3 regions of the Bacillus sp. FJAT-27231 genome follow, and region 1 is predicted to be linked to each of the others. Evidence: riboswitches for the same ligand, from Rfam matches in the RefSeq annotation. Region 1 holds a riboswitch; each other region holds the start of a gene.
What was found. Region 1 has a riboswitch for glycine ahead of glyA (serine hydroxymethyltransferase). Riboswitches for the same ligand answer to the same signal wherever they lie in the genome.

Region 2: linked by a shared signal. The riboswitch ahead of gcvT (glycine cleavage system aminomethyltransferase GcvT) and the one ahead of glyA (serine hydroxymethyltransferase) in region 1 are both predicted to bind glycine.
Region 3: linked by a shared signal. The riboswitch ahead of AC623_RS19335 (iron-sulfur cluster biosynthesis family protein) and the one ahead of glyA (serine hydroxymethyltransferase) in region 1 are both predicted to bind glycine.

What each region holds. Positions count from the first base shown of each region.
Region 1 covers NZ_LFZU01000001.1:3,487,764-3,497,868, reverse strand. The annotation lists gene rnr (ribonuclease R) at 21-2,366, shown strand; gene smpB (SsrA-binding protein SmpB) at 2,427-2,894, shown strand; RNA gene ssrA (transfer-messenger RNA) at 2,996-3,338, shown strand; gene AC623_RS16875 (LAGLIDADG family homing endonuclease) at 3,776-4,141, opposite strand; gene AC623_RS16870 (winged helix-turn-helix transcriptional regulator) at 4,336-4,692, opposite strand; gene AC623_RS16865 (nitroreductase family protein) at 4,812-5,438, shown strand; glycine riboswitch at 5,597-5,698, shown strand; glycine riboswitch at 5,702-5,790, shown strand; gene glyA (serine hydroxymethyltransferase) at 5,931-7,181, shown strand; gene AC623_RS16850 (serine dehydratase beta chain) at 7,197-7,715, shown strand; gene sdaAA (L-serine ammonia-lyase, iron-sulfur-dependent, subunit alpha) at 7,715-8,596, shown strand; gene gcvH (glycine cleavage system protein GcvH) at 8,862-9,254, shown strand; gene lipA (lipoyl synthase) at 9,548-10,105, shown strand, end outside.
Region 2 covers NZ_LFZU01000001.1:2,717,598-2,727,702, forward strand. The annotation lists gene AC623_RS13050 (lipoate--protein ligase family protein) at 1-625, opposite strand, end outside; gene AC623_RS13055 (rhodanese-like domain-containing protein) at 837-1,157, shown strand; gene gcvPB (aminomethyl-transferring glycine dehydrogenase subunit GcvPB) at 1,198-2,670, opposite strand; gene gcvPA (aminomethyl-transferring glycine dehydrogenase subunit GcvPA) at 2,663-4,009, opposite strand; gene gcvT (glycine cleavage system aminomethyltransferase GcvT) at 4,031-5,131, opposite strand; glycine riboswitch at 5,217-5,297, opposite strand; glycine riboswitch at 5,301-5,391, opposite strand; gene AC623_RS13075 (DEAD/DEAH box helicase) at 5,550-7,250, shown strand; gene AC623_RS13080 (YqhG family protein) at 7,222-7,995, shown strand; gene AC623_RS21120 (YqzE family protein) at 8,012-8,182, opposite strand; gene AC623_RS13085 (competence type IV pilus minor pilin ComGG) at 8,243-8,623, opposite strand; gene comGF (competence type IV pilus minor pilin ComGF) at 8,620-9,114, opposite strand; gene AC623_RS21535 (type II secretion system protein) at 9,035-9,343, opposite strand; gene comGD (competence type IV pilus minor pilin ComGD) at 9,327-9,788, opposite strand; gene comGC (competence type IV pilus major pilin ComGC) at 9,778-10,101, opposite strand.
Region 3 covers NZ_LFZU01000001.1:4,042,083-4,052,187, reverse strand. The annotation lists gene AC623_RS19370 (sensor domain-containing diguanylate cyclase) at 1-968, shown strand, start outside; gene hprK (HPr(Ser) kinase/phosphatase) at 1,409-2,338, shown strand; gene AC623_RS19360 (hypothetical protein) at 2,434-2,667, shown strand; gene AC623_RS21650 (hypothetical protein) at 2,725-2,877, shown strand; gene AC623_RS19355 (aldehyde dehydrogenase family protein) at 2,904-4,439, shown strand; partial or broken gene msrA (peptide-methionine (S)-S-oxide reductase MsrA) at 4,460-4,981, shown strand; gene msrB (peptide-methionine (R)-S-oxide reductase MsrB) at 4,967-5,416, shown strand; gene AC623_RS19345 (SAM-dependent methyltransferase) at 5,534-6,145, shown strand; glycine riboswitch at 6,240-6,340, shown strand; glycine riboswitch at 6,344-6,432, shown strand; gene AC623_RS19335 (iron-sulfur cluster biosynthesis family protein) at 6,558-6,854, shown strand; gene purU (formyltetrahydrofolate deformylase) at 6,866-7,768, shown strand; gene AC623_RS19325 (cytochrome d ubiquinol oxidase subunit II) at 8,146-9,183, opposite strand; gene AC623_RS19320 (cytochrome ubiquinol oxidase subunit I) at 9,217-10,105, opposite strand, start outside.

The sequences.
Region 1 (10,105 bases):
ATGAAATGTGAGGAGGGAATATGATGGATCAGCAAAATGAACTCGTTGATCGGCTGTTGACGTATATGAAAGAAGAGTCTTACAAGCCGCTCACAGTGAAAGAGCTGGAAGAAATGATGCAGATTGAAGATTCTGCTGATTTTAAGGACTTTGTAAAAGCCCTTGTTTATATGGAAGAAAAGGGGCTAGTCGTTCGGACGAGAGCCAATCGTTATGGCCTGCCGGAGAAAATGAACTTAATCCGCGGCAAGATTTCCGGCCATTCAAAAGGATTTGCCTTTTTAATACCAGAAGAGCCGGGGATGGATGATGTCTTTATTCCGCCCCATGAAACGAACGGGGCTTTAAATGGAGACATTGCCCTTGTGCGGATTACATCGGAAACGAGCGGATCACGCCGGGAAGGGACCGTTGTTCGCATTCTCGAACGCGGAAAAACAGAGATTGTCGGTACATACACGGACAGCAAGCATTTTGGATTTGTTATTCCGGATGACAAAAAGTTTGCGAGCGACATTTTTATCCCGAAGGAGGCTGCTCACGGCGCTGTTGAAGGCCATAAAGTCGTCGTAAAAATTACTTCTTATCCTGATGGCCGCAAGAGTGCTGAAGGAGAAGTCATCAACATTCTTGGTCATAAAAATGATCCGGGCGTTGATATTATTTCGATCATTTACAAGCATGGTCTGCCGCAAGAATTTCCTGAGGAGGTAATGGCGCAGGCACATGCTGTACCGGAAACAATTAGTGAAAAGGATATAGAAGGCCGCCGGGATTTGCGTGATCAAACGATTGTAACGATTGACGGGGCCGATGCAAAAGATTTAGATGATGCTGTTACCGTGACCAAGCTTGATAATGGCCATTATAAGCTTGGCGTTCACATTGCGGATGTCAGCTATTATGTGACAGAAGGTTCACCTATTGATGAGGAAGCATATGAGCGGGGAACAAGTGTCTACTTAGTTGACCGCGTCATTCCAATGATTCCGCATCGTCTTTCCAACGGTATTTGTTCATTGAATCCGAAAGTGGACCGATTGACGCTCTCGTGTGAAATGGAGATTAACCCAGCAGGGGAAGTGGTCAAACATGAAATCTTTCAAAGTGTTATTAAGACGACAGAGCGAATGACGTACAGCGATGTGAATCAAATTCTCGTTGACAAAGACGAAGAACTGCGGGCTAAATACGAATCGCTCGTGCCGTTGTTTGAGAATATGGAAGAGCTGGCGTCTATTTTACGCAGAAAGCGGGAAAAACGTGGCGCTATTGACTTTGATTTTAAAGAATCAAAAGTCATTGTCGATGAAGACAGCAAACCAATCGATGTCGTGCTGCGTGAACGCTCCGTTGCCGAACGGTTAATTGAAGAATTCATGCTGGCAGCGAATGAAACAGTAGCTGAACATTTTCATTGGATGGACGTTCCATTCATTTATCGAATCCATGAAGATCCAAAAGAAGATAAATTACAGCGTTTCTTTGAGTTTATTACGAATTTTGGGCTTGTTGTAAAAGGTACATCAAACGCTGTGCATCCACGGGCTTTACAAGAGGTGCTGGAAGCGATTCAAGGGAAGCCGGAAGAGGTAGTCATCTCAACAGTTATGCTTCGTTCTATGCAACAGGCGAAATACTTTGATGAGAGCTTAGGCCACTTTGGATTATCAACGGATTATTATACTCATTTCACTTCGCCAATTCGCCGCTATCCGGATTTAATTGTGCACCGTTTGATCCGTACGTATTTAATTGAAGGACATGTCGATCCAGCAACACAAGCAAAGTGGGAGGCACGCCTGCCGGAAATTGCTGAGCACACATCAAATATGGAACGCCGGGCTGTAGATGCAGAGCGTGACACAGATGAACTGAAAAAAGCAGAATTTATGCTGGATAAGATTGGGGAAGAATTTGACGGCATCATCAGTTCTGTTACAAACTTCGGTATGTTCGTTGAACTGGAAAATACAATTGAAGGTTTAGTTCACGTTTCTTATATGACAGATGATTATTACCGTTATGATGAGCGCCAGTTTGCTATGATTGGTGAGCGAACGGGCAATGTGTTCCGCATCGGTGACCAAATCACTGTTCGGGTGAGAGATGTCAATAAGGATGAACAATCGATTGACTTTGAAATCGTTGGCATGAAAAATATAAGAAAGCGTCCAGCTGTGGAGACTAAAACGATTAATGTAAAATCAAAAAGTCAAAAAGCGAGCGGCCCGCAAGGAAACAGTGAAGAAGGAGCGGGCGGTGAGTGGACGAATCAGTCGCCGAACAAAAAGAAAAAACGCGGCAAGTATTATGAAGGCGTACCGAAAAAGCAAGCGAAGAAAAGACGCCGGAATAAAGGATAATAGGTACCCGGCGGCTCTTTTAGCTGCCGGGTCGGACTGAATAATGGAAGGTGAAGAAGGATGCCAAAGGGAGAAGGAAAAGTAGTCGCGCAAAACAAAAAGGCGCATCATGATTTTTTTATCGAAGAAACATTTGAAGCGGGGATTGTACTGCAAGGAACTGAAATTAAATCAATTCGCGCCGGACGGGTAAATTTGAAAGATGCGTTTGCCCGCATACAAAAAGGGGAAGTATTCGTATATAACATGCATATCAGCCCTTATGAACAAGGGAACCGTTATAACCATGATCCGCTTAGAACGAGAAAGCTGCTGCTGCACCGTAAGCAGATTGATAAGCTGATTGGGGAAACGAAGGAAGCCGGCTATTCCATTGTGCCGCTGAAAATGTATTTAAAAGACGGCTATGCGAAACTGTTAATTGGTCTGGCTAAAGGGAAGAAAAAATTCGATAAGCGGGAAGATTTGAAGAAGAAAGAAGCGAAGCGTGACGTGGAGCGTGCATTTAGAGAACGGCAAAAAGGGTGAAAAGCGAACAGCTGTTGCTTTTTTTGCTGATTATGTTATAATAAGAACTGTAGCTAAGCTTCGGACATAGAGTCCAATTCCTATTTTTATAATGGGGACGTTACGGATTCGACAGGGATAGTTCGAGCTTGGGCTGCGAGCCGAGGGGATCGTCCTCGTAAAAACGTCAAAGCCAATAATAACTGGCAAACAAAACAACAACCTCGCTTTAGCTGCCTAATAACAGCTTGAAGCGGTTCCTCCCTCCATCGCCCATGTGGTAGGGTAAGGGACTCACTCTTAGTGGGCTACGCCGTAGTTCTCCGCCTGGGGACAAAGGAAGAGATGAATCAGGCTAGCTGTCCAGACGCCCGTCGATAGGCAAAAGGAACAGCGAAACCCGTAATATATCGACTACGCTCGTAGACGTTCAAGTGCCGTTATCTTTGGACGTGGGTTCGATTAGTAAATAGTCGCCTTGTATGGTAACATACAAGTGAAAATTCGGCTTTATCGGTGAAACCTAAGTCATCGAATGATGATAAGGCAATGCCGAGCGGTATGTGGAGCAATCCAACAGCCGTGTATCGACTTATAGGCTGCCACTTAGCGGGCAGTACTAGGATGCGGGAAGCTGCCTGAGAGATCTGGGTAAAACTATTTTTCGCATAAGACGCCGAAGGACCTGTCTTACTACGCAGGTTCAAGATATAGTCAGTGCCATGACGAAAGCATGGAAAAGCACGTCCCACCGTCTCCACCATACATAATTTGGTGGATATTATCTAGTTAATTAAAAGACTTGCCAAACGTGGCAAGTCTTTTTGTGTTCGTGAACGAGAAGGAGGTCTTTAACAGTTTTTATATGTTAAAAAAGGCTTCCTCAAATAATAATTTTGCTTTTAGCATAGCTGTTGTATACTTTCCATTTCGAGGAGTGACTCTGTCGTAGTGTTCCAATATCCATTTGGCTCGATTTCTTTTTTATCTATTCTGAGATAGGGGGAAACTTCTTTTAAAATAATCAACACACTCTCTTTGTTCTTTATAGACAATGTATAAGAGTCCTTGTGAAGGCCAGGCTTATAATTCTTCTTGTTACTAATGGCTCCGCCGGTCAGTGTTTGAATGTATAGAAGAAGCTCTTTATCCGACGAAGAAATGGTAATGCAAGGACGCCGATGTTCTCTTTGATGCATTCTAGTTAGTGTGATAGAGCCTTCCCCGTCTATAATTCCTGCTAAATAGCCCGCTTCCCAATCTTTCATGTCCTCTCCCCCTAAATTATTGTTATTCCTGAAAAAATGGAAGCTTTATGAAAGAAAAAACTCGTCAAGTTGTGATGATCATCAACTTGTATAGAAGCTTCAAAACATAGAATTGTTATTTCTATGAGTCTATTTTTCTAAGAAAGGATAATAAAAATTAAGTTTTTATTTAGATAATGATCCAAGTATAGGGTTTAGATACGAGAAGCCTTACTAACCCAGCGCATAACAGCCGTGATGACATCTTCCAGTTCTCTGCCGATTGGGGTTAAGGAATAGATGACTTTTCTTGGGGAGGATTCGAATGTCTTCTTTACGACTAGTCCTTCGTTTTCTAGCTCCCGCAGCCGTTCTGTGAGGAGCCGGTCAGAGATGCCAGAGATTTCATTTAGCAATTCGTGATATCTTTTATCACCCTTTAGCAAAGTATAAATAATGATTCCCATCCAACGCTTGCCAATGAATTCAATCGTATGGTGAAAGTTATCGCAAATCGTCGCTTTGTCTTTATGTTTCTTCTGAAGACAATTCCATTCATTTTGTTCGCTCATTCTGATAACCTCAATGTTTTTATCTTAATTTTAGCATAGAGTATTTGACAACCCAAGCTTACTAGTAGTAAGCTTATTTTTGAACTTACTATTAGTAAGTTTAATTGGGAGGGAAAAGTATGATAACAACGATGCCAAGCTTATCAGAAGTCATTCGCAATCGACATTCTGTTAGAAAATATGATCCACATTATAAAATTCCGAGACAGGAAATAGAGGAAATGCTGCAAGAAGCCATGTTAGCTCCATCATCTAGTAATCTTCAGCCGTGGCGCTTTATCGTCATTGATGATGAAGAAACGAAGAAGGAACTGAAGGCTATTGCTTATAATCAGGAGCAAGTTGAGACATCTTCAGCAGTTATTGCCGTTTTAGGTGATATTGAGATGTACAAGAATGTCGAAAAAGTATACCGCAGCAGCTATGAGGCAGGTTTCATCGACGAAGCGAGCATGAACAAGCTAATTCAGAATACGAATAATACTTATCCTAATGCGCCTGTTGAAGCAAGAGCTAATATTGCTTCATTTGACACAGGCCTCGTCTCGATGCAGCTTATGCTGATTGCCAAAGCGAATGGTTACGATACGGTAACGATGGGTGGATTTGATAAGCAAAAATTTGCTGAGCGGTTTGATGTGCCAGAAAGATATATTCCAATTGTTTTAATCGCTCTTGGCAAGGCCGCTGCGCCAGCTCATAAAACGACCCGGCTGCCGCTTGAAGAAATGGTTCGTTTTATCTAATTAAATAAATACCTCTATCAATAGGGGAGTGAAGGAGCATTCCGCGATTTTGCGGGATGCTCCTTTGTTCATTTTATTAACGATAAAAAAATAACAAATTAATCAAAAAACAGTTGACAATTACAACTATTTTTAATATTCTAAACGAAACATAGCGGATGACGATTGTGGGAGAGTGCGAGTAATGAGCCACCGAAGGAGCAAGTTCCAAAAAAGACCCTTGGAACTAATCTCTCAGGTAGAAGAACCACAATGGGACGCACCTCTGGAGAGCGCGTTTAAATACGCCACCAAAGGGGAAGACTCAATCCGATCGCTGGATGGAGTTAAACTCTCAGGTAAAAGGACAGAGAAGGGAACGTTACCCTTTTCTGTCCTTTTTTGCGTGCAGAAAAGGTGACGAGATAGAGCACTTTTCTAAAAGAGAAGAGTGAAAAAGCTTGGTTATTCAGCAGCGAGCGAACGAAATGTAAACGAATAGGAGGCGTAGAGATGAGTTTGCAAAATAATGATTTCACTATTTTCGAAGCGATTGAGCATGAGAAACGTCGCCAGCATGAAACGCTGGAGTTGATTGCATCAGAGAACTTTGTCAGCACGGATGTTTTAGAAGCAATGGGAAGCGTCATGACAAATAAATATGCTGAGGGTTATCCGGGGAAACGTTATTACGGCGGCTGTGAATTTGTTGATGTGGCAGAGCGGACAGCGATTGAACGGTTAACGACACTGTTCGGTGCCAAGTATGCCAATGTTCAGCCTCATTCAGGGGCACAGGCGAACCTTGCCGTTTTTTATGCATTGCTTCAGCCTGGCGACAAAATTATGGGGATGAATCTTTCGCACGGCGGGCATTTAACTCACGGAAGTCCTGTAAGCATCTCTGGCAAGTGGTTTGAAGTAGTTTCTTACGGAGTCAAGGAAGATACACAATTAATTGATTATGACGAAGTAGAGGCGATGGCTCGTAAAGAAAAGCCCAAATTAATTATTGCTGGTGCAAGCGCTTACCCAAGGACGATTGATTTTGCCAGATTCAAAGAAATTGCCGATCAAGTGGGTGCAAAGTTCATGGTAGACATGGCACACATCGCGGGACTTGTAGCAGCCGGTCTTCACCCTTCTCCGATTCCTTATGCAGATGTAGTGACAAGCACGACCCATAAAACATTAAGAGGACCACGCGGCGGCTTTATTTTAACGAACGACGAAGAGATCATTAAAGCGGTTAACAAAGCGGTATTCCCTGGTATTCAAGGTGGACCGTTGATGCATATCATTGCCGCAAAAGCGGTTGCTTTTAACGAAGCTCTACAGCCAGCCTTTAAAGATTACGCCAAACAGGTGATTAAAAACAGCCAAAAACTTGGGGAAGTATTAAAGAAAGAAGGAGCAGCTCTCGTCTCTGGAGGAACGGATAATCATCTGATTTTGCTAGATGTGCGCCCATGGGGGTTAACTGGAAAAGAAGCAGAGCGTCTGCTTGAAGAAGCAGGAATCACAGTGAATAAGAATACGATTCCTTACGATCCAGAAAGTCCTTTTGTGACGAGCGGAGTCCGGATGGGAACTGCTGCCTTAACAACGCGCGGAATGAAAGAAGAACAAATGGAACAGATTGCCCAAGTGATTGCTGCTGTACTGAAAAGTAAAGGGGAGCCGGCAGTGGTGGCAGAGGCTAAAGAAAAAACTGCGTCTATCTGCGGAGTTTATCCGTTATTCCAACAGCCGATCAACGTATAAGAAAGGAGCATCATAATGGAATTTCAGAGTTGCTTTGATATTATCGGACCTATTATGGTTGGACCATCAAGTTCCCATACTGCTGGTGTTGTGTCGATTGGCAAATTCATTTATGAACTGCTGGATGGTTGTCCTGAAGAGGCAGACATTATTTTCTACGACTCTTTTGCTGAAACGTATCAAGGCCATGGGACAGATAAAGCACTTCTTGGCGGATTACTCGGCATGGGTACGGATGACCCGGGAATTCGGCATGCATTGCAGCTTGCATATAAAGCGGGTCTTGATTACACGATTGAACCTCAAGGGTCTTGCCTATTCTTTGATCATCCCAATACAACGATGGTAACCGCAAAAAGAGGGGATCATCTTGTAAAAGTAGGCGGAGCTTCGCTAGGAGGCGGTTTATCTAAAATCTTTATGATTAACGGACGAATGGTGGATATCCGTCTGAGCACAAGCGATGATTTTTCAGCCTTGGCTAAAAACTACCAAGTGTACCGATTAAGAGAAGAAATTGCGAGGAATGCCTGATGGAAATTTTATCAATGAGAGAACTTCTGGAATTCTGTGAAAAGGAACAGAAAACGATCGGTGAAACCATGCTGATGCTGGAAGAAAAGAAGTCAGGAAGAGATCAACAAACGATTCTTCGTATGATGGAAGAACGATTGATCAAGATGAAGGAAGCCGTTGATATTGGAACAAAGGATTCCTCTCCTGCACCAAGCGGTATTTCAGGGGGAGATGCCGTTAAGATGGGAGAGTACGTGAAGTCTGGAAAACCGCTTACAGGCAGCTATATTAGCCAGGCTATGACATTTTCACTCGCTACTTCAGAGAGCAATGCTCGAATGGGTGTTATTGTAGCCACTCCAACTGCTGGAGCAGCAGGCATTTTACCTGGCGTGCTATTCTCCCTGCATCAAAATGATGGAACGCCTTTTAAAGATTTGGTTATGGGATTATTTACGGCTAGCATGCTTGGGTATGTAATTGCCAATCGCTCATTTATTTCAGGGGCTGCTGGCGGTTGTCAGGCAGAGGTTGGCTCGGCAGCTGCGATGGCTGCCGGTACCATTACGGAATTAAAGGGAGGAAGCCCGCAGCAAGCGGTACATGCAACCGCTATAGCAATGAAATCTCTTTTGGGATTAGTTTGTGATCCTGTTGCCGGTCTTGTCGAAGTGCCTTGCGTTAAACGAAATGCAATTGGCACATCCATTGCTTTTTCAGCTGCCGATCTGGCTCTTGCCGGAGTAGAAAGCCGGATTCCGTGTGATGAAGTGATTGAGGCAATGTATAAGGTAGGGAAAGACATGCCAAGAACACTCCGGGAAACAGCTCTTGGGGGCCTTGCCGTAACGGAAACGGGACTCAAGGTTAAAGAACGGCTGTTTTGCAGTAAAAAATAACGAGAAGTTCGTAAGTCAATCCAGACATCATGCAGGGGGAACAACATGATGTCTGGATCTAACATCACGATAAAAGGGGAAGCGTGAGTTTGATCGCTACGTATTTTCAGAGGGAAGAAAGGATAGGGTATAGCTTTTGGGAGCTGTACCCATCCATGCACAAAAAAGACGTCACGATAGAGGTGCTGTCTTACACAAAAGGGGTTTACTAAGTTTTTATATAAATAAAAGAAAAAGCGTTGTAGAGAAAGGGAGAAAAGAAACAATGACAAAAGCGACTGCAGATTTACTATATAGCAAAGAGCACGAATGGGTATTTCAACTAAGTGGAAACCGTGTAAGAATCGGTATTTCTGATTATGCACAAAAACAGTTGGGTGATATCGTATTCGTAGAAAATCCAGAAGTGGATGGCGAAGTAGCAGCAAATGAATCGATGGGAACAATTGAATCGGTCAAGGCGGTATCAGAGTTATTCTCTCCTGTATCTGGCACGGTCGTGACAGTGAATGAGCTATTAGAAGATGAACCTGCGTTAATTAACGAGCAGCCATATGAAGACGGCTGGTTAATTGAAGTAGAAATGTCTAATCCAGAAGAGCTTAAAGAACTTTTAAGCGAAAATGGCTACCAAGAATTTATTCGTGAAGAAGAGTAAGCAGAGCATGAACGCTATTCCCTCCTTTATGTAAAACAAGAGAAGGGGAAGTTTTTCGTCAGGGATGAACAATCAAGCACACAGTTTTCCGTTCTATCTTTCGCACAATCGGTAGCTAGGACAGCTCAATACTGCATGACATACAAGAGAAAGAGACGGAAGACATTCCATTATGTATGAATGTAAGGCGAAACCACTGTGAATGAAGGGCATGAAAAAGTACTTTCTAACCTGCTCATTCTAGTGGTTTTAATTAAGTCAAAATTAAGTCAAGCGTGGTAGGAGTGGATGATATGGCGAATGAGTATGTCCGCAAACCGGAATGGCTCAAAATTAAATTAAATACAAACGAAGATTATACAGGACTAAAGAAAATGATGCGTGAAAAAAAGCTGCACACGGTTTGTGAAGAAGCAAAATGTCCTAATATCCACGAATGCTGGGCTGTGCGTAAAACGGCAACCTTTATGATTTTAGGAAGTGTCTGCACGCGCGCCTGCCGTTTCTGTGCTGTGCAGACTGGCCTTCCAACGGAACTAGATTGGAACGAGCCGAAGCGTGTAGCAGAATCAGTCGAGCAAATGGGGTTAAAGCATGTGGTCATTACGGCTGTAGCTCGTGATGATTTAAAAGACGGCGGCGCAGGAGTTTTTGCCGAAACGGTAAGAGCCGTAAGAGAACGCAACCCGTTTTGCAGCATTGAAGTATTGCCTTCTGATATGAACGGAAAATATGAAAATTTAAAGCTGTTAATGGATGCCAAACCAGATATTTTAAATCACAATATTGAAACGGTAAGAAGATTAACGCCGAGAGTCCGTGCGCGGGCAACTTATGAGCGTTCTCTTGAA
Region 2 (10,105 bases), 770 kb from region 1:
GCATTCTCTCTTTCACCCGTTCATTCGAGTATGTAAATAAACTGAACAGCTTGTCTTCATCTAGATCCAGCAAGATGGAGCCATGCTGCAAAATAACACCTTTTTGTCTCGTCTGGGCACTTCCTGCTACTTTTCGGCCTTCAACGACGAGTTCGTACCAGCTTGGCGCATCAAAACAGACAGACGACCGTGGGTTTTTCAAGCTGTCTTTCTCCTCTTCTGTCCGTGGTACTGCAAAATAAGCCTCTAGACTAAGGTGATGGAATCCTTTTAAGATTCCCTCAGATATCACTCTGTATGCCTCTGTCACCCCAGCTGGCATATTTGGATGCTCCTCCGTAACGATGACACTATACGTTAACTCATGTTCATGAAGCACGCCTCTACCGCCAGTTGGACGGCGGACAAAGCCAAGACCATGCCGTTTAACAGCCTCCAAATCAATTTCCTTTGTTGCTTTTTGAAAATACCCAATTGACAACGCTGCTGGTTCCCAGCCGTAGAAACGAATCACAGGCGGGATTTTCCCTTTGCTATGCCATTCTAATAGCGCCTCATCCATTGCCATATTGAATTCTGCCGTCTGCCGGCCGGAATCAACAAATCTCCAAATCTCTTTTTTCATGGTGATTGCCGCCTTTTTCATGATAAATTCACCCACTTAGTGTATCAAAAGCAGAGACAAAAACAAAGAGTTATCGCTCGTTTATTTCTTTTGATTCTTCCCGCAGCCACGTTTATAATAGAAATCAGTGCATGTTTACTAGGAAGGGGTGTATCCATTGCTTTATACAATAGCTGCCATTTTAGGCGCCATCATTCTGTATACTTTATATATGTATTTTTCCCAGAAAAAAGCGGTCAAGTCGCTCTCCCAGGAAGAGTTCATTAAAGGGTACCGCAAAGCTCAGCTCATTGATGTCCGTGAACCGAACGAATTTGAAGCGGGTCACATTTTAGGCGCGCGCAACATTCCGCTTACACAAATGAAAACGCGCATGAAGGAAATTCGTCCGGACAAGCCTGTGTATCTGTATTGCCAAAGCGGCCTGCGCAGCGGCAGAGCTGCTCAGACATTGTACAAAAAAGGCTACCGCGATTTATATCACTTACAAGGCGGGTTCAAAGGCTGGACTGGAAAAGTAAAAAGTAAGTAAAAAACTGCCTCCACCGAGGCAGTTTTTCTATTGTAAACATTTAAGCGTTCTGCAATTCCCGCTCGTAACGAAGAACTGGCTTACGAGCTGCTGCTGTTTCATCAAGACGGCCGATGACGGTTGTATGCGGCGCTTCTTGAACGATTTCTGGGTTAGCTTCTGCTTCCTTCGCAATTTGAATCATAACGTCGATGAAAGCATCTAGCGTTTCTTTTGACTCTGTTTCAGTCGGTTCGATCATAATACATTCTTCCACATTTAATGGGAAGTAAATTGTAGGTGGATGGAAACCGAAGTCTAACAGACGCTTAGCAATGTCAAGCGTACGCACCCCAAGCTTTTTCTGGCGTTTTCCGCTGAGTACAAATTCATGCTTACAATGACGGTTAAACGGCAGGTCAAAATAAGGAGCAAGTCTGCGCATCATATAGTTAGCGTTTAATACCGCATATTCTGTTACCGCTTTTAAGCCATCTGGGCCCATTGAGCGGATATACGTATAAGCGCGAACATTAATGCCAAAGTTTCCGTAAAACGGTTTTACGCGGCCAATGGACTGCGGGCGGTTATAATCGAAACGATAGACGCCTTCTTCTTTCACTAGAACCGGTTTTGGCAAGTAAGGAATTAAATCCTTCTTCACGCCGACTGGACCAGAACCCGGACCGCCGCCGCCGTGAGGACCCGTAAATGTTTTATGGAGATTTAAGTGAACCACATCAAATCCCATATCTCCAGGACGGGCTTTTGACATAACGGCATTTAAGTTGGCGCCGTCATAATACACCTTGCCGCCGACACCGTGAATGATTTCAGTGATTTCTAAAATATTTTCTTCAAATAAGCCAAGTGTATTTGGATTTGTCAGCATGAGCGCTGCAGTTGTCTCGTCCGCTACCCGTCTTAAATCTTCTAAATCTACTAAGCCGTCTTCCCCAGACTTCACCGTTACCGTTTCAAAACCGGCAACTGTAGCAGAGGCTGGGTTTGTACCGTGAGCAGAATCCGGTACAATTACTTTTGTACGATTAAAGTCCCCGTTTTCTTCATGGTAAGCACGAATCATCATTAATCCCGTCCACTCACCCTGAGCTCCTGCTGCTGGCTGCAGTGTCACTTCATCCATGCCTGTAATTTCTTTTAAATGCTCTTGAAGGTCGTACAATAGCTCCATTGCTCCTTGTACAGTTTCTTCTTGTTGAAGGGGATGCACATGAGCAAAACCTTCAAAACGAGCAACGTCTTCATTAATTTTCGGATTGTATTTCATCGTACAAGAACCAAGTGGATAAAATCCAGAATCCACACCATGGTTTCTATTTGATAGCGCTGTGTAATGACGCATAATATCAAGTTCAGAGACTTCCGGAAGTTCCGGCTCTTCCTCACGTAAATATCCTGCAGGCAAAAGGGCAGACAAATCTGCTTCTGGTACATCTAATTCAGGCAGACTATAGCCAATCCGCCCTGGTTGAGACAATTCGAAAATAAGCTCTTGGTCCTTCTTATTCATGGCTATCCCCCAATTCTTTTGCAAAAAGTTCAATTTCTTCTTTTGTCCGCAGTTCTGTCACAGCAACGAGCATGCAATTTTCAAGACCATCGTAAGTAAGACCAAGGTCATAACCGCCAATAATGCCTTTTTCAAGCAGCTTTTGGTTTACTTCTCTTACCGGTTTATTGAGGCGAATAACAAATTCATTAAATACAGGTCCCTCAAACAAGACTTCTACTCCATTTTGCTTTAACGTCTCTCTAGCAAAAAATGCTTTTTGCAAGTTTTGTGTCGCGATTTCACGCACACCTTTTTTACCTAAAGCTGTCATAGCTACACTGGCTGCAAGAGCGTTAAGTGCCTGATTGGAGCAAATGTTAGAAGTCGCTTTGTCACGACGGATATGCTGCTCGCGTGCTTGCAGCGTCAATACGAAGCCGCGTTGTCCTTGATCATCATGCGTCTGGCCAACGAGACGGCCTGGCACTTTACGCATCAGCTTTTTCGTTACTGCAAAGTATCCGCAGTGCGGTCCGCCAAATTGAGCCGGAATGCCAAATGGCTGAGCGTCACCGATCACAATATCAGCACCAAATTTTCCTGGAGGTGTCAGTGCACCAAGAGCAAGTGGATTAGAAGAAACAACAAACATGGCTTTTGCGTCATGAGCCGCTTTTTCTACTTCAGAAAGTGACTCAATCGCACCGAAGAAGTTAGGATATTGAACGATCACAGCTGCTGTATCGTTATCGACTAATTCATTTAGCTGATCAATGTCTGTTACTCCATTTTTGTGCGGGATTACCACTACTTCAATGTTTTGGCCTTTTGCGTAAGTCGCTAACACATCGCGTGACTCTGGATGAACCGTTTCTGATACGAGTACTTTCTTTCTTTTCGTCTGACCAGCGCTTAGCATAGCTGCTTCCGCCAACGCTGTGCCTCCGTCATACATAGAAGAGTTCGCTACATCCATACCCGTTAATTCGCAAATCATCGTTTGGAATTCAAAGATCGCTTGCAGTTCCCCTTGGGAAATTTCTGGCTGGTACGGTGTGTAAGCTGTGTAAAATTCTGAACGAGAAATAACGTGGTCTACAATAGACGGCGTATAGTGATCATATACACCTGCCCCTAAAAAGGAAGCATATTGTTTCGCATTGATGTTTTTAGCAGCCATTGCGCTTAATTCTTTTTTCAACGCTGGTTCTGCTTTTGCTTCTTTAATATTATATAATCCCTGAAAACGTACTTTTTCAGGAATGTCGGCAAATAATTCATCTACCGTTTGGACACCCACTGTTGCAAGCATTTCCTTTTTATCCGTTTCTGTCATCGGCAAGTAACGATGCTTCATTATATTCCCCTTCTCTCTTTCTTATTTTGAGCGTTTATAAAATGGTGGTTTTACCGTTTTAGCTGTTAATTTTTTGCCGCGGATTTCTACTTGCAGCTCTTGATCAGGTACAGCATACTCTGCTTTCACTAAAGCCAGACCAATATTTTTCTTTAACGTCGGTGATTGAGTACCGGTCGTTACATGACCCACTTCTTCTTCACCGGAAAAAACAAGATAGCCGTGACGCGGAATTCCCCGATCTATCATCTCAAGACCAATCAATTTCCGCTTCGGACCATTTTCTTTCTGCTCTTTCAACACGTCTAGGCCAATAAAGTCCTCTTTGTTTGTCTTTACTGCAAAACCTAAGCCTGCTTCAAGTGGTGAAATATCATCAGCTAGCTCCTGTCCATATAAAGCAAGGTTCGCTTCAAAGCGTAAGGTATCACGCGCACCGAGTCCGCATGGAAGAAGACCGTCTTCTTTGCCAGCCTCTAAAAGATCTTCCCATAGCTTAGGGGCATCTTCACTTCGGCTATAAATCTCAAAGCCATCTTCTCCTGTGTAACCAGTTCGTGATACGAGAGCTGGTATCCCGTTAATTCTAACTTCCTGCTTAAACTTAAAAGACTTAATCTCACTTAAATCCACATCAGCCACTAGCTTTTGCAAAATTCCTTCAGCAGCAGGACCTTGAATAGCGAGTTGTGCCCAGTCTTTTGATACGTTTTCAACTTCTATATTTCCTGCTTGATGCTTCTTCAGCCAATCAAAATCTTTATCTGTATTCGCTGCATTCACAACAAGTAGATAATCATCTTCAGCTAGCATGTAGACGAGCAAATCATCGACAGCTCCGCCTTTTTCATTACACATAATCGTATAGATTGCTTGATCTGGCTGGAGCTTTGACAAGTCGTTCGTCATCATTTTTTGTAGAAAGGCTAAGGAGTCTTTTCCCTTTACTGTAATTTCCCCCATATGAGAAACATCAAAAAGCCCTGCCTTTGTGCGGACAGCCTCATGTTCTTCTTTAATACTTGAAAATTGAACAGGCAGTTCCCATCCTCCAAAATCAATCGTTTTTGCTCCAGATCGCTGGTACGATTCAAACAATGGTGTGCGCTTTAATTCTCCCATTTCCCTACCCCTTTCATTGTCTTCCTGCGGTTCAGCCCATTATTTTTGCATAAAAAAAGACAAAGAACAGCTTTTACAAGTTGTTCTCTGTCCTTGAACCTGAAAGTTTAACCTGGTAAACAGGCTGTCTTCTTTGGTGGTTTCGTTAACGAAACGCTCTCCAGAGTCGCGTCCAGCAAGAGTTCTTTTGCCTGAGAGATTCACAAAAAGCTTGTTTGCTCCTTCGGCGCTGTATAAACAGTCTCTCCCCTCGCCTTCATTCGCTATATTTAGTTAATAAATGGGCATACTATGAACATCGGATTAGAGTAAATCAACAATATTCGCTTTTTTGCAAAATGACATAATATTTTGTTCACTTACATCCTACCATTAAAGGTAAGGTTTCGGCAACATATTTTATAAAGGAGTTTTTCAAATGGATGTGGAAATTTATTTCGATCATAGCTGGGAAGAGGAATTAGAAAAAAGACTCGAACAAGATGGGCCTTGGGGGAGCTGGCCGCTTTTCCAATCGACTATTAATATGGAAAGACGAATGATGGTCCCTGATTTTGAAGGATTGTTAGCTCCTAGCTTTCTGCCGGAACTTACGGCTCTTCCGCATCAGCTTGAAGCAGCTAGAAGAGTAGTGGAAGAAATGAATGGCAAAGCTATTTTAGCGGATGAAGTAGGACTCGGCAAAACAATCGAAGCTGGGCTAGTATTAAAAGAGTATTTGATTCGCGGCCTCGTGAAAAAAGTTTTAATCTTAGCTCCGGCTTCTCTCGTTTCTCAATGGGCCCATGAGTTAACTACTAAATTTTACATTCCTGCTATTGCCCAAAAGAAGTTTTATGCCTGGGATGAGCATGATATCGTCATTTCCTCGATCGATACAGCCAAACGAAGTCCGCACAAGGAAAAAATTTATGAACAAGACTATGACTTAGTTATTATTGATGAAGCTCATAAATTAAAAAACCATAAAACAAAAAACTATCAATTTGTCCGTCACTTAAAAAAGAAATTTTGCCTATTACTCACAGCGACACCTATTCAAAACCGGCTTGATGAAATGTTCCATCTCGTTTCGCTATTAAAGCCTGGTCATTTGGGAAGCGAAGGACAGTTTAGTGAGCAGTTTAAAAAAGGAGACCGGCAAGTACAAAACCATCACCATTTAATTAAGCTCATGAATAAAGTGATGATTCGTAACCGTCGGCAGGATACAGGTGTGGAGTGGACAGCCAGAAAAGTAGAATCCGTTAAAGTGACTTTCACAGAGGAAGAACGCTCGCTCTATCAAGCTCTTGAACAGCTCGTCCGCAGCCAGCCAGATGATGTACGGTCTGCTTTTTCCTTGCTTACTTTGCAGCGGGAAGCCTGCAGCAGCAAAGAAGCCGTCTTTTTCACCTTAAGAAACATGGCGAAGAAGCTGAATGGAAACCATCTTGATTTTCCAGAGAGTTTTCAAAACGCTTTGTCACATATACAGAACATTACGCACAACTCTAAAGCAGAAAAAGCACTTCAGCTCGTTCAATCGATTAATGACAAAGTAATTATTTTTACTGAATACCGGGCAACGCAGCTATATTTACAGTGGTTCTTTAAACAAAACGGGATTACATCCGTCCCCTTCCGCGGTGGGTTTAAACGCGGAAAGAAAGATTGGATGAAGCAGCTTTTCGAGAAGCAGGCTCAGATTCTAATCGCGACGGAAGCGGGCGGCGAAGGATTAAACCTACAATTTTGCCACCATGTCATTAATTTTGATCTTCCCTGGAATCCAATGCGACTTGAACAGCGGATCGGCCGTGTTCATCGATTCGGACAAACAAAAGATGTGTGCATTTATAACTTCAGCATTGAAGATACAATTGAAGACCGAATTCTGCAGCTGCTCTATGAAAAAATCCATCTATTTGAGCAGGCTGTCGGGCAACTAGATGATATTTTAGAGAGAATCGATCTTCCTAATATGCAGGAACATTTAGTGGATATTTTTCAGCACTCCAAAACAGAAGGAGAGCTGCACGTCAAAATGAAAAACCTTGAAGCGGCCATCGAATTAGCCAACGAGTGGAAAAAAGAGGAGGAGCGCTTTAGTGAAGAACGAAATTCATCTATTTCTTGAAGACTATTTTAAAGCCACTGAATGTACTTTTTTAGAGAAAACAGAAGGGTCACTTAGTGTCAAACTAACGCCTGCCATTGATAAAGAATTGATGAATCGGCCTTTTTATTGGCATTATGCCGAAAAAACTGGAATGAAAGCGGAGCCGCTTTCCGTAACCTTCATTACCGATCAAACCAAAATACCGGCTGATCTTGAAGGGGAATCTATCCACTTCGGCACCCCTCGTCTGCAACAGATTTTTCAATCGGCGAAAGAACATACCCGTTTTATCAGGCTCTACGAACAAAGAGCCACCGGTCATCGCCAGCCGCTTCATCCATGGCTTTTAATAAATGTAAAAGTATCCTATGAAGCCAATCATAAAAAAGATATCTTTTATTCACTTGGCCTCAATTTAATTAACGGAATGATTCAAGAAGAGTTCATGGACGTACTCAACCGTAAACAGCTCGTATCAAAAATCCCTGATTTTTCTTTTACCATTACTCCCTTAATTAAACCAAAAAGCGGCGTTAAGCGATTGCAGCGCTTTTTAACCTCCCAGCTTGAAAAAGAAAATCATCAATGGGCGGTAAAAGCACAAAAAGAATGGGAGGAAGACTCCCTCCTGCTTGATTCTTTTTATGAAGACGAAGAAAAACCTGAGGCTTATTTTATCGAAAAGGCGGCATTAGAAAAACAATATTCTCCAAAGATCGATGTGAATATTATTAATGGTGGGGTGATTTACTTGCATTCCTAAATAAAGCGCTGCGCCATCACTTTTTATAAAAGAGCTGGCGCAGCGCCCAAGGAAGCAAACCAAACCATCTAGAAGAAAAGGCCGCACGCCCAGCCCGTTTCTGGTAACGTTTTTCTCTTCTTACTTGCTTCGGTTCATTCCAATAACTAAGAAACGTTGCAATAAAATATTTTACGTATTCGTTCACAAACACCGCCTCCTGCAGTCGGTGTCATTTTTTCCAATTTCTGCTCGTTCTAAACACCTGCTATTCAATCCAGCGGACAATTTGTCGATCGGCCATGCTATAAATTATCCTTGTTGAAAATCTTGTTTCTGCTTTAGCCGTCTTTAAATGAATCGCTACTAATTCCTCTGTCTCGTCTGGTATCACTTTATATGTGACATCCCCACGATCTGTACGGTACATACCGGAAATCTCCTCTCCATTTTCCAGAAGCATGAAAATTTCCTGCAGTGCCATGAACTCTATCACTTTCGTTTCATAGTAGTCTGTTAAAAACAAAGCTGTTTTCTGCTTACTGACAAAGATTCCCGTTCCAAAAATGGCCGCTGTGCAAACAACGGTAAAGAGAAGAATCGTGTAAGGGAGAAGAACCCCCCTTTCATTACTGATTAAGCCTTTCATATTGCTTCCCCTGCAAAAAGATGAAGATACGCTCTTTCCTTTTCACCGTTTTTAAAAACAGCTCTTGTGCATAGTGAGGAATCGCACGGATAAAATTGCACAGAAGAAACTTCCTGCAAAATCATTTCATGTCCTCTGCCTCCAACCCTTCTCCTTATCCCCTCTTTATATTTCTCAATTGAAACCACTTCACCTTCTTGTATAAATGTGATTTGCTCATCTGTTATCTTCAGAGAATGAGACATATATAACTCTTTTCGCAGCTGCAGTACAAACAACTCCCATTCCGTTCTTCTTTCTGGATCAAGCTGCTCCTCCACCCGATAGACGGTCCCGTAGATAAGAGGAAAGAGAGCAGCCATACTAATAAAAATCATTAAAACAAATAAAGACTCTACCATCGTAAAGCCATTATTGTTTGTTAATACAAGAAGCTTGTCCCGATACTTTAAAGCAAGCGGCTGCCTTCGTCGTTTCCCAGGAAATATCATACTTCTCTCCCTCCTCTTCATAAACGACTTGAAAGTCCTTTCTTTCAAGCAGCCTCTTTCCACTCTCCTCATATAAGAACCTCATTCCTTTTTGCCGCTCCCATAGAGCTTTAGACTGTCCTGTCATTTGCACCATTAACGGCAGCACAGAGGCAGCCAACATCACAATTATCATTAAAGAAAGCAAGCTTTCTGCAAGCGTAAAGCCTCGTTCATTGTTCCGTAACATAAAATCTCCCCTTACCAATTTGAAAAACCAGCGAGATGTACCGACTTCCATACCTAAAACGAACGGTACCAAAGTTATTTGTATTCCCGTTTGGCAAAAAAGATAAAATCGTTAATGAACCATCCATATAACGAATCGTATCAGGCATGTTTCGTTGGACTAAAAAGTTTGCAGTAGAAGTGAGTGATCGGATTGTATAACAATTTTCTGTATAGAAGAACTTTACCTCTACTTTTTCCTGCCTGGCGATTGCATAAGACTGAGCGAAAAAAAGATCGGCCTGCAGCTGATTAAGAAACTGTTCTTTCTCGAAATGAGCTGCGAGCTTTGGAAAAGGAAGCACAGCGATAGAGAGTAAAACGATTATAATGGTAAGCACGACCATCGTTTCCATGAGCGTAAAGCCTCTCTCTTCTTTTGGTAACCGCATTCTTTTATGGAACAATGGATACTTCCCCATCTGTTCCAATCTTTAACTGGTCTCCATTCGGACAAGCCGTCTCATCATCTCTTAAATACCCTTTATCGGCCATTTCCTGAATGGTCGAAGGAAATTTATTAAGATCAATCCGATAAGCTTGCACCTGGCCTTGCACCATGTGTTTAAACGCCGTACATCCTTTTTTATTAATGCTATTACTCTGTTTTGCTACATTTGGTATAGCGATAAATAACAACACTGAAATGACTAATAAAACAATCATCATTTCAATGAGGGTGAAACCAGCCTCATTTTTATAGATAAATCTTTTTCTCACGAAT
Region 3 (10,105 bases), 550 kb from region 1:
GTGCTCCTTGTGGATATATGACTATTAATAGTCAAGGAATTATCAGCCATGTCAATCAAACGTTTCTTGATATGGTCGGTTACGGCAGAGAGGACCTTATGAATCATCATATTGAGTCGATTATGTCCATGGCGAATAAATTTCTGTTTCACACATACTTTTACCCATTTATCCAATTGTATGGACACGTAGATGAGATGTATTTAACATTGAAATCCAGCAAAGGGGAGAGCATCCCTGTTCTTTTAAATGGAAAAAGCTATGAAGAGAATGAAACAGAGAAGATAGACTGTGTTTTTGTAAAGATGGCCCGGCGGATTGATTACGAGAAAGAAATCCGCAATGCAAAGAGAGAAATAGAGGAAGCTTACCGGATTAAAGATGAGGCACTTGAGAAATTAGAGGCATTGCATCGTGATGTCGAAAGAAAGCAAGAAGAACTTATGCGGTTAAATGCTAAATTAGAGAGTCTGGCAGTCACAGATACCTTAACTGGATTAAGAAATAGGCGTTATTTTATTGAAAAGCTAGATTCGCATATTGACCATTTTTTTCTTTCTAAAACTCCTTTTTCTCTTCTAATTATGGATATCGATCATTTTAAAAAAGTGAATGATACGTATGGTCATCTGACTGGGGATCAAGTTTTACGAGAATTTGCCGGGATTCTCGAGGCCAATTCAAAAGAAAGTGACACTATAGCCCGTTATGGTGGAGAAGAATTTATTATTCTTTTGCCAGAATTGAATGAAATGCAATCAAAACAGGCAGCTGAAAGGCTGCGGAAGATTGTTGAAGAGGCGCCGTGGAGCTGTTGTCCTGTAACGATAAGCATCGGCGCAGCTACTTTCACAGAGCATGATACGAATATTTCTATATTGGCTAAAGCAGATAAGGCTTTATATACGTCTAAGTTTAACGGACGAAATCGCGTTACGCATTCAGCTGATTTAGACGAAAGCTTTTAATGTAGCTAAATGGAAGGATTCTTTATTCTTCCACCATATAGTCGCAGTAATTTTCACTAAAAAATTCAATATACTACATTGTTAGCCCTAGCATACTGTTAACCTGTACCTAGGGCTTCTTTATGTTCTGGGTAAATAATTGGAAAATAAATTAAAAACAGAATGTTAAGGAGTATTTTCCGATATAATGTAATTATTCAGGAAACTGGTAAATACTAAATGGTAAGCACTATCTAGTAATCCAAGTGCCACTAAATAGGCATGATAAAACGCTTTCATCATATAAAGGTTAACATTTATTGAACAAAGTCAACTTGTGCAATAATCATGCCATTATTATGTTAAATTAGAGTGTAATGCTAAGAGGCTAGGAAAAAAACAGACTGCTGATTTAGTCTATCAGGTTTTTAAAGAGATGAAGCAAGGAGAGAGTGTTCATGATGAAATCCATTACGGTTGGAGATATAGTCCGTAGATTTTCATTAGAGGTATTAGCTGGAGAGGATCAGCTGCATCGGAAGATTGAAAAGTCTCCAACTCAGCGTCCGGGATTGGAGTTTATTGATTACTTTGATTTTTTCCCAAGTGGACACGTCCAGGTGCTCGGCAACAATGAAATAAACTACCTACATAGATTGAGCGACAGCGAAAGCAAGCTGCGGATCGGCAATATTGTGAAATACCATCCCCCTTGCATTATTGTCACCGCTCATGAAGAGGAATTAATGTATTTGCCGCAGTATTGCACAGAGGAAAAGATTCCTTTGTTGCGCACGGATCAATCCACTTATGAATTTGTTGGAAAATTAGATGCTTATTTGACGAAGACGTTGGCACAGGAAATTGCCGTACATGGCGTTTGTGTAAATGTTTCGGGAATCGGCATTTTGCTGCGGGGGAAATCAGGAGTTGGAAAGAGCGAAACCGCCCACACACTGATTGGCCGCGGGCACCGATTGGTTGCGGATGATATCGTAGTACTCAAGAAGCTAAGTCCGCAAACGCTGCTCGGTACTCATGATGAAAAGAACAAGGAATTCCTCGCGTTGCGCAGTGTTGGTTTGTTGAATGTCGTCCGTTTATATGGACGAAAGGCTTTTCAGGAAGAGACGCGGATTGCGCTTGATATTGAGCTGACGAAGTGGCAGAACAATACGTTAAATAACGAACTGGAAGTTGAAACGAAGTTCACAGAATACATGGGTGTTCGTGTTCCACACATTCAAATTCAGCTTCAGCCGGGTCGTGATGTAGCCGGATTAATTGAAGCGGCAGCGAATAACTGGTATTTGCAGCAGCAAGGGTACAGTGCTGCAGAAGAATTCATGAAACGAATTGAATCCGAGTTTTCCGATTCTGATAAAGAATGACCACTTATGGATAAGCAAAAGACAGACACGACCTCTTTGGGTACGGCCTGTCTTTTTTTGTAATGAGTGAATGCCATTTTGATGGGCCTTATTTTATGATGAGATTTTTAGATAAGCTTGCGAGGTTACCGATTCCTTACCTTGGAAAAGGAGAAGGAGGATTTAACTTAGTTCCGGTTGATTACATTGTAAGTGCCGCTTGCTTTTTAGCACTGGACCCGAGAGGCGAAAATAAGGTTTATCCTTTAACAGATCCGAACCTTTATAAAACAAAGGATGTCTATCGGGTCATTTGTGAAACGCTAATAGGCCAAACATCCAATATATGATTCCGCTACCTATTGTTTCTTCCTTGCTATCGGCGGTGGATCCTGGCAGAAAAAGAGATGATTCAGTATTTTCTATTGAAAACAGAGTATGACCGTCCAGAAGCGATAAGAGAGCTAAAAGGTGCCGGCATTCAGTGTCCAGACTTTGCCGATTATGTTCCAGCTGCTGTACAATTTTATCAGAAGCATCGAAAAGTCACGACAAGATGATTGTGGTTCATTAAGGAGGAACAGACATGACATGGACGGTGAAAAGTCCGGCAACGAAGAAGGTAATTGGCACACTAGAAGAGACGCCTTTAGAGAGAGCTAAAGACCTATATACCAACGCGAATAAAGCCTTTTTAACTTGGTCTGGCTTGTCAATTTCCGAAAGGGTTCATTTCCTTCAAAAGCTAAGGCTTTCTATTGTGGAACAGTTAGACGATATCGTGAAAGTCATTCATGATTCCACTGGAAAAGTTGCTGTTGAAGCTTTAACAACGGAAGTAATGACCGTTGTAGATTCCATTTCACATATTGAAAAGAGGGCGGCAGCGGCGTTGAAAACAAGAAAAGTAAAAACGCCGATTGCATTTATTGGAAAATACTCTTACATTGAATACAAGCCGCGGGGAACAGTATTAGTCATCTCTCCGTGGAATTTTCCGTTTCAGCTTTCGATGATTCCGATTGTGGAAGCGCTCGTTGCGGGAAATGCTGTTATTTTAAAGCCATCGGAAATTACCCCGATGGTGGGAGTACTGATTGAACAGTTATTTGAACAAGCTGGTTTTCCCGCTGGTCTATTGCAAGTTGCCCATGGCGGCAAGGAACTAGGCGCAGCCCTCGTAAAAGGAAAGCCTGATTTTATTCACTTTACGGGTTCTGTCCGAACAGGAAAAATTATTCAAGCAGAAGCAGCCAAACAATTGATCCCGACTTTGTTGGAACTTGGCGGCAAAGATCCGATGATTGTTTGCGCCGATGCCAATATGGAAAGAGCTGTACAAGGAGCTATTTGGGGAGCTTTTACAAATAGCGGTCAAGTGTGTATGTCAGTTGAACGGGTGTATGTGGACAAGTCCATCTATCAAGAGTTTGTCGACCGTTTAGTTCAGGAAGCACAAGCTTTAAAGCAAGGGACAGCTGCTGACAGCGATATTGGTTCGATGACCTTCCCTCAACAAACCGCCATCATTAAAGCACATGTAAAAGACGCACTCGAAAAAGGGGCAGAATTGATTGCCGGTGACCATCCCGATCAGTGGGGGGAGGATCAGATGTTTATTAAACCTATAATATTAACGAAGGTTGATCACGAAATGGCGATTATGCAAGAAGAAACATTTGGACCGGTGCTGCCGGTTATGTCCTTTGAGACGGAAGAGGAAGCCATTGCTTTAGCGAATGATACCCGCTTTGGCCTGAATGCCAGCGTTTGGACGGCCGACTTAGATCGGGGGAAACGGATTGTATCCCGGCTCATATCGGGAAATGCTGTGATTAACGATGTCATTATCACTGTAGCCAATCCTTATCTTCCTTATGGAGGAGTAAAAGAAGGAGGGATCGGCGCTTATCATGGAGATGTGGGCATGCAGAGTTTTTGTGTGCAGACCGCTGTTATGGTAGACAAGGGTCATAAGAAAAGAGAAGTGAACTGGTTCCCTTATGAAGGAAAGTATGAAGCATTTGCCAATCTCATTCGCAGCTTTTGGGGTGAAAAAAGGGATTGGGGTCAATTTTTATCGGCATATAAAAAACTTTTGAAGATTGGAAACAAAAAATAGAGGTAAAGGAGTGTTGTTTCATGGCTGAACAATGGAAGTTAGCTACGTTTGCCGGAGGATGTTTCTGGTGCATGGTCTCGCCTTTTGACGAGCAGCCGGGAATTAAAGAGGTTGTTTCAGGCTACACAGGCGGTCACACGGAAAATCCGACATATGAAGAGGTTTGCTCTGATACAACCGGCCACTATGAGGCGGTCCAAATAAAGTTTGACCCGGCTGTTTTTCCCTATAAAAAATTAGTGGAACTATTCTGGCAGCAAATTGATCCGACAGATGCGGGCGGGCAATTTAATGATCGGGGCTTGTCTTATAAAACGGCGATTTTTTATCATGACGAAGAACAAAAAGAATTAGCAGAGGCTTCGAAGACAGCGCTTGAAGCGAGCGGCCGTTTTCAAAAGCCCGTTGTAACGGCCATCCTGCCGGCAGGTCCTTTTTACCGGGCGGAGGAGAAGCATCAGCATTATTATAAAAAGAACCCTTTCCATTATAATCTTTATAGAGAAGGGTCTGGACGGGCAAAGTTTATTCGTGAAAATTGGAAGAATCGGAAAACAGATGAGCAATTGCGTCAAGAATTAACACCGCTTCAATATGAAGTGACAAAGCATAACGCAACGGAACCACCGTTTCGCAATGAGTATTGGAATCATATAGAAGAGGGGATTTACGTCGACATTATTTCAGGAGAGCCATTGTTTAGTTCGACTGATAAATATGATGCTGGCTGCGGCTGGCCGAGTTTTACAAAGCCCTTGCGCCGTATAGAGTTAGAGGAAAAGCTCGATACTTCTCATGGCATGAGGCGGATTGAAGTACGGGCGAAAACCTCTGATTCCCACTTAGGCCATGTGTTCGATGACGGTCCCGGTCCAGATCGGGCGCGCTACTGCATTAATTCAGCCGCTCTTCGCTTTGTGCCAAAGGATAAGCTAGACGAAGAAGGATATGGAGAGTTTAAAAGCTTGTTTGAGTAAGGGGAGTGTCCGTTACTCGCCATGTTCGCCATTTTACTGACCACAGAGATAGGATCGTTATTTGAGCAGGAGAAAGCGGCTGTCTTATAATAGAGAAAAACGAATTGGGGAACTGCAATGAATGAAAAAGAGTACGACCGTCTGCTCAAAATTCAGACAGGCGGCACATGGGAATGGCTCTATCAGTCGCTTCATTATAATCGTTATGAAGCAACCCCTTATGAAGCAATAGACGAGTTGTTCCGGGAATACGAGCTAAAGAGAACGGACGGAGTCGTAGACTTCGGCTGTGGAAAAGGGCGTCTGTTATTTTATATTCACTATCGGTTTAACGTGCGGGGCACGGGGGTTGAGGTGAATGGACAGCTATACCAGGAAGCGATTGAAAATCTGGCCGAGTATATGAAGAAAAAAAAGAGTCCCGTTCGTTCTATCCGCTTTGAATGTTGTGCCGCAGAGGACTATAAAATTGGGAAGGAAGATAATCGCTTTTATTTTTTTAACCCGTTTTCTATCCAAATTTTTATGAAAGTCGTTCACAATATTATGAGCTCAGTTGAAGAACAACAGCGGTCTGTTGATATTGTTCTTTACTACCCAACGGCCGAATACATTCAATTTCTCGAGATGTATACTCCATTTCAGCTTTTAAAAGAAGTGAAGGTGCCAGGGCTCTATGAAAAGAATGACAATGAACGGTTTTTGATTTTTCGTCATGAGGGATACTAATGGTTCCCTCTTTTTTTGTAAGCGGAATCGTCAAAGAAAAATAAAAGCAATTGACAATCATTAATATTTCAATTATTCTGAATGAAAATAGCGGATGACGATTGTGGGAGAGTGCAAGCAGTGAGCCACCGAAGGAGCAAGTTCCAAAAAGACCCTTGGAATCAATCTCTCAGGTAGAAGAACCACAATGGGACGCACCTCTGGAGAGCGCGTTTAAATACGCCACCAAAGGGGAAGGCTCAATCCGATCGCTGGATGGAGTTAAACTCTCAGGTAAAAGGACAGAGAAGGGAACGTTACCCTTTTCTGTCCTTTTTTGCGTGTATAAAAAGTGTCGGGAAGTGGTTGAAAGCCGACAAATGGAGAAGGGTATATACCAGGGAAAACGCTTACAGGAAGGGGTGGAATAATCGTGATCAGATTAACAGAGCCGGCTGTAAAACAGTTAAAAGCAATGGTACTAGAGGAAAAGAATAGTCCAAGAATTGATGCGGATGTCGCTGGCGGATGTGGTGTATCTGTGAGGTTTCAGCTTGTATTTGATGAGCCGCGCCGAAATGATAAAGTGATTGACTGTCAAGGAATTGAAATTCGAATGGATCGTTTTACCGAACGGTACTTAGATACAGAAACACAGGTTGATTACACAGAAGAATTAGGTTTTCTAGTGGGGGAAAGCTTTACTTCAAGCGACTGTGCGATAGAGTAGTTCTTTTTGAAATGAATATAACATTTAAGGATGGAGGAAGAGTTTTGCATAAAAAGGGGAATCTTAATTACTTTAAATTGTTAGTCACTTGTCCGGAAAAGCCGGGCATTATTTCAGCTGTGTCAAATGTTTTGCTGGAGCACAAAGCGAATATTGTTCAATTTGACCAGCATACGACGAATCCAAAAGACGGCATTTTCTTTATGAGAATTGAATTTGATATGGAAGAGACGGATACAGCCGTTGAGAAGCTTGAACAAGGGTTGCGGGAGTTATCCGAGTCCTATCCAATGGAGTGGGAATTAAGAAACAAAGAAAAAGCCAAGCGCATGGCTATCTTTGTCTCTAAGGCGGATCATTGTCTGTTAGAATTAATTTGGCGCTGGAAATCAAAGGAGCTCCCAGTTGAAATTCCAATGGTGATTAGTAACCATCCAGATTTAAAAGAAGTAGTAGAGAGCTATGGCATTCCGTATTACCATATTCCGCTTTCCCATGAATCGAAAGAAGAGGCGGAACAAAAAGCAATGGAACTAATGGAAGGAAAAGTAGACTTTATTGTCTTAGCGAGATACATGCAAATCCTTTCTCCTGGTTTTATATCAAAATATCCAAATCAAATCATTAACATCCATCACTCTTTCTTGCCGGCATTTGTAGGGGCAAATCCTTATGTGCGAGCTTTTAACCGTGGGGTAAAATTAATTGGAGCGACTGCGCATTATGTGACAAACGAGCTAGATGAGGGACCGATTATTGAACAGGACATCCTGCGGGTAAATCACCGTTACACAGCAGAAGACCTTAAGATTGCTGGTCGTCATGTAGAAAGAAGTGTACTTGCTGAGGCGGTTTCCTGGCATGTGGAGGATAAAATTATTGTTCATGGTAATAAAACAATCGTGTTTACGTAAGAGCAATGGTAGAAAACCAACTTTTACTCAATGTGACGAGTATCCTCCTAGCAATTATCTGTATAGGGCTTTTTTTCATAAATCAACGCAAGAGAAAAGTAAACTTGTTACAAGTCATTTTGCTTATCTACGCGTTGTCAGTACTGGTTACGTCCGTGCTGGATTATTGGCAGCAATAAAGCAAAGCTTTTAGGCTGTTCACCATCGTTTTTTATTGGTAGGAATGATTGTAAGCAAAGTCTACTTTATATATCATCAGGCTGATTGAAAAAGTTTGTCTTTCGAGGCGCAGTATCTGGCGAGCAACGAAGAAAGCCAACGTTTCTCAATAGTCTAAAAGCTTAACGGGCTTGTAGCCCGTTAAGCTTTTTTCATGGCTAGGAACTTTTTTGCCGCAAGTATTTTTTATCGTGCATAAACAATCTCCAAAAATAAATAAAGCCGGGAAAGAGAATGGCAAAGCCGGCAATGTACGTGATGAACACAGCCATAAAAGAATTGGGGTCTGTGAAGCCTGATTGAATCGTTACGTTAGGATAGACCATATACGGCAAATGAGCTTTCCCGTACACATAACTAGCAATGAAATATTGAATTGTAACCGCAATGACGGCAATTCTTGGCATTCCCCTCTCTTCTTTGTTCGGAAAGGATGGAAGGAACAGACTAATCCCGCCAATTAAAAAGAAGCCGAGTGAAACGAACAACAAAGGCAAATCATTCATCATGCGTGTGTATAGCCAAGGTGTTTCTGCTCTTAAAGTCAGCATAATCGCAAAAGCCATTAACAATGAAATAGGACCTAAAATGCGGCAGTCTCTTAAATAAACTTTGTAAGCCTCCATTTCATTAGAGGTTTTCGAATAATCTGCTAGCAATAAAGAAGACAAAAAAAGGGTGCTGCTAATCGCAAAGCCGATAAAGGCATATTCATTCGGGCTCGTAAACAGCTTTTGGAGGTTTAAAGACGGGTGACCGCCTTCGTACTCGATGAATGCGCCGTGAGCAACTGGCAGCACACTAATTAACAGGCCGGGAATTAAAATGCCGGTAATACCTGAAACATACGTTAGCGGCTTTTTATACTCAGTTGCAATATTTGAAAAGACTAAGAAGGCACTTCTGACCGCCAGTAATAACAAAATCATGCTTCCTGGAACGAGCAGAATTGTACCGAGCGTGTAAGCGGCCTTCGGAAATAAGCTATACACAGCAACAACTAAGGCGACGATAAACGTGTTTGTCACTTCCCAAGTGGGGGATAAGTAGCGGTTGGCAATATTCGTCGCCCTTGTTTTTTCCCGGTTTATGTAAATCATCGACCAGAAGCCTGCACCGAAGTCCATCGTTGCCATAATAGAATAAATAAATACAAACCCCCACAAGATTGTGATCGCGATTAATTCATTTGTCATCAATAGGGCCTCCTATACATGTAAGTAGAATCGTTAAGCGCCTTTTTCAGCCTTTTGGATATCATCCAACTCTGTATTCTTTCTAAAAAAGTACAACAGCACTGCTACAACGGTAATGCCTAGAAGTACATATACACTAAAGAATAAGAGGAAAAGAACGCCTAAGTTGGTTGCGGAGGTAACTGAATCAGCGGTAGCCAACACTCGATAAATGACCCATGGCTGCCTTCCTGTACAAGCGAAGATCCAACCGCATTCAATCGCAATCACCGCTAGCGGGCCGGATGCCACTAACACCCACAAAAACCATTTTGGAAAGCGGTCCTTTTTCATAAACTTTTTCCATACAATCCCCGCTAGCGAAATGAGAATAAGCAATGAACCGATCCCGACCATAGCATTAAAAAGTGTGTGAATAAACAAGGGCGGCCACAATTCTTCGGGAAAGTCATTTAACCCGACCACAACCGTGTCAAAGCTGTTGCCTGCTAGAAAACTTAATAACCAGGGAATTTCAATAGCCCCTTTGATCGTCTGGGTTTCCCGATCCGTAATGCCTCCGATCGCTAAAGGAGCATGTGACTGTGTTTCGAACAAGCCTTCAGCAGCCGCTAATTTTTCTGGCTGGTATTCATGTAAATACTGGGCCGATTCATGCCCGTTAATCGCTGTTAAAAAAGAAAAGATTCCTCCTAAAACAAGGCTTGCCATTAACGCTTTTTGATGAAAAAGATATACTCTTGAACCATATTTATTTCTCATCATTTTAAAGGCCGCAACGGAAGCTACTACAAAAGCGCCAACAACATAGGCCGATAAGGCGACATGTCCAGCCGTAACAAAGAAGCTCGGATTAAAGAAGGCTTCCCATGGATTAATATCAAGAAATTTGCCATTTTCATAACGGAATCCGGCGGGAGTG